3 regions of the Lacrimispora sp. 38-1 genome follow, and region 2 is predicted to be linked to each of the others. Evidence: riboswitches for the same ligand, from Rfam matches in the RefSeq annotation. Region 2 holds a riboswitch; each other region holds the start of a gene.
The links. Region 2 has a riboswitch for fluoride ahead of V7D18_RS05165 (cation:proton antiporter). Riboswitches for the same ligand answer to the same signal wherever they lie in the genome.
Positions count from the first base shown of each region.

Region 1: linked by a shared signal. The riboswitch ahead of V7D18_RS20550 (chloride channel protein) and the one ahead of V7D18_RS05165 (cation:proton antiporter) in region 2 are both predicted to bind fluoride.
Region 3: linked by a shared signal. The riboswitch ahead of V7D18_RS03215 (cation:proton antiporter) and the one ahead of V7D18_RS05165 (cation:proton antiporter) in region 2 are both predicted to bind fluoride.

Region 1 covers NZ_JBANEW010000069.1:10,049-12,321, reverse strand. Annotated here, with positions in the region: gene V7D18_RS20560 (sensor histidine kinase) at 1-753, opposite strand, end outside; gene V7D18_RS20555 (GNAT family N-acetyltransferase) at 771-1,184, opposite strand; fluoride riboswitch at 1,379-1,452, shown strand; gene V7D18_RS20550 (chloride channel protein) at 1,507-2,273, shown strand, end outside.
Region 2 covers NZ_JBANEW010000027.1:7,026-9,298, reverse strand. Annotated here, with positions in the region: gene V7D18_RS05165 (cation:proton antiporter) at 1-1,148, opposite strand, end outside; fluoride riboswitch at 1,199-1,272, opposite strand; gene V7D18_RS05160 (sulfite exporter TauE/SafE family protein) at 1,325-2,041, opposite strand; gene V7D18_RS05155 (InlB B-repeat-containing protein) at 2,140-2,273, opposite strand, start outside.
Region 3 covers NZ_JBANEW010000011.1:124,614-126,886, forward strand. Annotated here, with positions in the region: gene V7D18_RS03210 (hypothetical protein) at 1-189, shown strand, start outside; gene V7D18_RS03215 (cation:proton antiporter) at 259-1,437, opposite strand; fluoride riboswitch at 1,492-1,566, opposite strand; gene V7D18_RS03220 (NAD(P)H-dependent oxidoreductase) at 1,591-2,273, opposite strand, start outside.

The DNA.
Region 1 (2,273 bases), on a different contig from region 2:
CATGGAACGAAGCAGACGTTTTTGAGGTTCTCCCATGGAAACTGCATGTTCTTTTGGTATTCTAAGGATGCCAAGTATAGATTCTCTGCCGTAAATTGGCCAGTCGTAAAACTCGCTTCCTATGGCATAACCGCTCCTCAGACCTTCAATACGGTGCTTCAGTTCAGTAGGATCGTCCACTTTTCTTCGAACCTGTTTATTGCCGCTTAACTGCTGAATAAAGCTCTGCTCCGGCTGACCGCTTTCGTCAAAGCACAAACAGGCAGCGCGGCAATTCATAATACCGCTGATGGTTTCCGTGGTGATACTTGCAATATCGGATATATCAGCGGCATCCGTTAATCGGTTGGTAAGATGAAACAGTGCACTTGTTTCCGCTTCTTTTTCCTTTGATTCCAAAGCGTTTTGTTTTACTTTTGAAGTAAGTGTGCTTGTGATAATTGCTGTGATTGTCATAATACCAAATGTTATAAAATAAGTAGGATCGCTTACAGAAAAAGTATAGTAAGGCTCTGTAAAAAAATAATTAAAAGTGAAGGTGGCAACAACGGCTGCCACAAGACCGTAAGTATATCCTCTTGTATAGCGGGCAGTTATTAAAATAGAAAGAAGATAAACAATAACGATGTTTGTTTCAGGAAAGCCAATCATTAAAAAAATCCAGCCGATACCAGTAGCAGCGGCAATAATTACCGACGTTATTAATATATATTTTATTATTTCTTTAAAATCCTTATTTTTAAGGGATTTCACAATTACTGCCTCCGTAATTAAAGATTTTTTGTAAAGTAATAGCGCTTTCCTGTTACCGGATAATTCTCTAATGTGAAGACTTCCCTGTATCCATGTTTTTTATAAAATAAAGGTGCCTGAAAACTGAAGGTATCTAAAAATGAATACTTACAACCCCGTTCTACAGCAGTTTTTTCTGCCTGTTCTAAAATTTTACTTCCGATCTGCTGTCCCCGCAATTCTTTGCTCACCCAGAGATACTTTACGGATAACCAGTTACCATGGGTGCTGCCGATTAGTCCAGCAATCTTTCTGCCTGCTTCGTCCTGAAGATAGATACCCAGATCCCTGGGGTTTTTGTCTTCAATTCTTTCTAAGTTATATTCCAGCAAGCCTTCAAAGATATATTTTTGATCCGCCTCATTAATGGTATCTGTTATTTCAAAATTCATTGGTTTTATTCTCCTTTATGCTTAAGCATTTCAAATTATTTCTTTATGAGAGCATATCACATTTAGAAACAGGATTCTACCGTTTTTATACAGTTATTTACAGTAGTATCTTTAATGTTACAATCAAGAATAAAGAAAAGTGATGGTGAAATCAACTTGACAAGGATTTAAAAAGAAAGTAAACTTAGTACTATTATTGTACTGGGAATGAGGCTCTCCCTGGATCTTGATATCCAAACCGCACTTTGCTGATGGCTTCTGTATATTTATGCTAAATATACGGAAGTGATCAGTTATTTTTTTGTTAAGGAGTAAACTTACAATGTTTAAAGAAAAGTTAAAAAATTTAAGGCAGCTTTTTATTTTAGGGATTTGTGCAGTAGTAATTGGAACTGTAGTAGGAGCGCTGGACGCAGGATTTGGTGAAATATTAATTTTTTTAACCGGGGTCCGGGAGCACTTTTTTTTTCCGCTCATCTTATTTTTACCGGCAGCAGGAGTTGTAATAGCAAAATCATATTTCCGGGTTGGTGGAAAATGTGTAAAAGGAATGGGGCTCATCTTTGAGGTCGGTCATGGTGAGGAAGATGTGATTCCGCTGCGATTAATACCTTTAACGGTAATCGGGACATGGATGACCCATCTCTTTGGCGGCAGTGCCGGACGTGAAGGCGTTGCAGTACAGATTGGCGCAACGTTTTCCCATTGGGTAGGGCGAAAAATGAACATGGTGTCTGATTCAAAGATATTTCTGGTAACAGGAATGGCAGCCGGATTTTCCGGATTATTTCAGACACCTGTAGCAGCGTGCTTTTTCGCACTTGAAGTTTTAATTGCAGGTTCTTTACAGTATACGGCTTTATTTCCGGCAATCATTGCAGCCTTTGTGGCGAATGTGGTTTCCAGAGGATTGGGGCTGGAGAAATTTCATTATGATCTTCAGACACAAATACAAATGAATCCTGTATTTATCATAAAAATGATTATGTTAGGGATCATTTTTGGTTTAGTGGGCGCAATGTTTGCACACGGATTAAAACTGGTAAAGGACAGATTGAATAAAATATTTGAGAGTCCGGTCAGAAAAAT
Region 2 (2,273 bases):
TGATCAACACAAATTGCGCCAAACGGGGCTGTTATTAAAATGGATAATACCGCTACTGTTAATACCTGCTGCCCACAAGCAAGTCCCATAGCAAGTGGTACGGCACCTATTGCTGCTTGAACTGTAGCTTTCGGTGTATATGCAACCATACAAAACATTCTTTCTTTTCTTGTAAGCTTCGTTTTAATCAAACAAACTAAAACTCCAAACATTCTAAAAATCAAAGCTCCCAATACAATTATTACTGCCAATAATCCGGCTTTTATAGCATATTGCAAATCAACAGTTGCTCCAACTAATACAAATAATAATACTTCTGCAGCTACCCATAATTTATTATATTTTACAGAAAGTCTTTTTGCCAAAATATTATGTTTCTGATAGATTGCTATACCCATACTCATAATCGCAAGCAATCCAGAAATTGGAACAATTCCTTCTAATCTGTTCTGTAATTCAACTAAAAGACAGGAAATGCTGAGAATAATGATTAATTTCACTGTATCTCTCATATGAAATTTCCGAAAAAAAATAGTTAAACCAAGTCCTACTAATACGCCTGTTACGATGCCAAGTAAAATAGCTATTGGTATTTGCAAAAAATTTGTTACTGATACTTCTCCTCCTGTTGCTAATGAAGTAAAAGCAGTAAACAAAACAATAACAAATACATCATCTACAGAAGCACCAGCTAATATTAACTGAGGGATACTTCTTTCTTTTCCATATCCTTCTTCCATAATTTTAATCATTCTTGGCACAATAACTGCTGGAGATACTGCTGCTATTACACTTCCCATTATCGCAGCTTCCAAATAAGTGATTCCTAATACTCTTGGTGCAATCACTAGAACACCTATTATTTCAAAACATGCTGGGACAAAACACATTAAGATTGCTGGTCTACCAACCTTTTTCAAATCAGAAATATCTAATGATAGCCCAGCTCTTGTCAATATGATAATTAAGGCTAACTGTCTCATATCTGGAGAAATCTCTAGTATAGATGAATCCAAAAGATTTAAAGCATAGGGACTTAAAATCATTCCTGTAAGAATCATTCCAAGCAAACTGGGGAGCTTGAGCTTGTTAAATATTTTGCCTAAGGTAAGGCCTAGTAAAAAAATGAGTGCTAAACTTGTAAGCATAAAATCCTCCTTATATTGCAGAAATTAAAAAAGCTGATAATTTCTGCGTAATTTTCGCAGAAGTCATCAGCATAAATGCGGTTTAGGTATATTACCAGGGGAGAACTTCATTCCCAACAATTGAGATAGTATCACAATTTTAGCACAATTGCAATTGCTATTTGTAACTTGTTAGTCTATGCACCAAATATGATCATGTAGACTCCAACTATACAAAGTAGAACGGAAACATACTTCTGAAAATTATCCTTACTCATTTTTTTAATAATTCGATTTGCACAAAATGTTCCGAAAATCATAGCTGCTCCCATCAAGACTCCTGTAAAAGCTGCTTCTAAACTAATGTTCATCAATTTCCCATATACAATAGTCTTGACTATGTGCATCACTGTTGCTGTAGATGCCTCACTTGCAATATAAGCTACTGGTGGTAATCCTAAGGAAAGAAAAATAGCTGCTCCTAATGGTCCGGCACTCCCTGCAAGCCCTGACAGCAATCCTACAAAACATCCTCCAAAAATCAAAGTTTTCGTACCACCTTTAAACTCAATCTTTTTCACTGTTTTAATAGCTACCATTCCAATAAGGACTGCACCTATAAACCGTGTTACCATGTCTTTAGGAAGTATTGAAAATCCAAAAGCACCAAGTATCGATAATGGAATCGCTCCAACACAAAACAGACCAACGAACTTCCATTTAATTTCTTTAAAACCAAATGCCATTCTCGAAAGATTTCCGATTAGCTGTGCTATAGTCAGGACTGGTACTGCAACTTCGGCACCTACATAAACTGTAACTACAGGAAGCAATAATAATGCACCGCCAAATCCTGCGGCTCCCGATACAAAAGCAGCTAAAAAGCTAGCTATTATTAATATAATGTATTCCAAAGCTTTCACTCCATTAAATTTATTTATTGCAGATATTATAGCACAACATAATACCTATTTCACTTAGTAATAATTTTTTCCTGTAATATCAGTTTCGACTAATTCATTCTATTTTGTATAAAAGAAAACAAAAATTCTATTAGACCTGTTTCTATATTCACGTTACCCATACCATGATTTGTTACATATAACTTAACCTGATCAATATCCTGCTTTGAGAATTCCCAAGTCT
Region 3 (2,273 bases), on a different contig from region 2:
ACAATGGTTGACAAAAGTGCCTCCCATATGGCAGAAATGCTGATACTTGGCAGTGTTCGGGGAATTATTGACTGTATTAAGCGAATCCGCCAGTATGAGGGAGAAGCTGAAAAAGAGATTGTGGAACTGATGAAACGGTTATTAAAATTTGAAGAAAATAATATGGAACGGCTGAAGGAATTTCTTTAGCCTGTGATTAGAAATGCTGCGTTTAAAAACGGAAAAAAATCCGGTTCTTAAACGCAGCATTTGTTATTATTAATTTTTCTCCAGCAAAATTTTATAAGTCCGGTCTATGAGAAAAGCGCCGAGCGGAGCCGTGACCAGAATGGATAAAACAGCCACGGTTAAAACAATATTACCGCAGGAAAGTCCCATGGCCAGAGGAATTCCGCCTATGGCGGCCTGTACGGTTGCTTTTGGCATATATGCGAATGCTGTAAAAATCCGTTCTTTTTTATATAAAGGCGTTTTTACCAGGCACAGGAATACACCAGCCATCCGGAATATAATAACGCAGAAAATCAGAATAACAGCCATTAACCCGGCTTTAAGCGCGTATTGAATGTTAACAGTGGCTCCAACCAGAACAAACAGAAGAACCTCGGCGGCAACCCAGAGCTTGGAGAACTTCAGGGAAAGCCGCCGGGATAATTCATATTTTTTCTGTCTGAGAACAGCACCCAGCGCCATAACGGCAAGAAGCCCGGAGAATCCAATGTTTCCCTTAACTTGATGTTCCGCTGTTACAAGAAGGAAAGAGATGGAAAGAATCAGTAAAACCTTTGCGCTGTCTCTTAAGTGAATACGGGTAAAGAAAGCGGACAGAAGCATACCGGCAGCGGCACCCCCTGAAAGGCCAAACACAATTGAGGTGGGAATGGTAAGAAAATCTGAAGGAGTGATTGCTTTCCCGCCGGCAAGACCGGTAAACGCGGTGAATAATACGATTACGTAAACGTCATCAACGGAAGCGCCCGCCATAATAATCTGAGGAATGCTTTTTTTAGTTCCATAACCCGTTTCGATTAGTTTCAGCATTCTTGGCACAACAACAGCGGGTGAGACTGCGGCCACAACGGTTCCCATAATAGCTGCTTCAAGCCGCGTGATACCAAGAAACAGCGGAGCAAAAACCATCATTGCTGCAATCTCACAGCTTGCAGGGATAAAACACATTAATACAGCCGGACGGCCGACTTTTTTCAAATCCTGAATATCCAGATTTAAACCGGCTCTGGTCAGTATAATAATCAGTGCAACCTGGCGCAGCTCCGTAGATATACCTAAGAGAGAGGGATCCAGAAGCCGGAGGGCATAAGGCCCCAGTATCATTCCGGTTAATATCATTCCCAGAAGACTTGGAAGTTTCAGTTTTTGAAAAAGTGAACCAAGGGTCATCCCAATAAGAAATACAAGTGCCAGTGATAATAACATAAAATTTTCTCCATTCTGTGCAGTTGATTAAAAAAGCTGATGCGTCTGCGAGTTTTCATCACAGAAGTCATCAGCTTATTAAGCGGTTTAAGGTCTTGCCTTAGGGAGAACTTCATTCCCATCTTTTCGTATTATATTACAATATTATTGATTTTACAATTGAATTTTCCGCTGTTTTCCGGCTGCGTAACAGGCAGGATACCATTTCTGGAACCATTTGGTAAAGCAGCCGAGAAGAAATGGAAGTATTGTGTTGATGATACTTAAAGGTGCTTTAAAATCTGAAATAAGAAACAGATAAGTCCACATAGGAGTGGCCAGATATAGAATTCCCCAGCAAGCCGTCAGGATCCGGTTCGTTTTTATAAAAAGAGGATTCTTTAACGCGGTTTCTCCTCCATATCCATTCATGGAATAAAAAGCGGTCAGGGGAATTTTCAAAAATATTGTCACTGACCACATCAGCCCAAACAGGAGATAGGATACGGGCACCAATATCTGGGGAGAAAATCCTGTTATGGCCAGTACTCCAAGAAGCGCTGCCGTAAACCCTGAGAACACGTCAAATACGGTGGGCTGATACCGGAAAAAGAAGAAAGGTATGGCTGCGCTGACTAAAACTGAAAGAATTCCGCCTAAAGCAGGATGATAAATGCCTGCAAACCATAGAGGAAACCATGGGAGCAGCATAAGAGTCATGTTGCTTTCTTTTTTGGGAACAGTCTGGTGAACTTCTGGTTTTGCTGAGGAACCCAGATAATCATCCCAGTGAATTAACAGCTGAAAATCGCCGTCTACCTGATAGAGATGCTTCATCAGTGCAGTCTGGCCGTCGA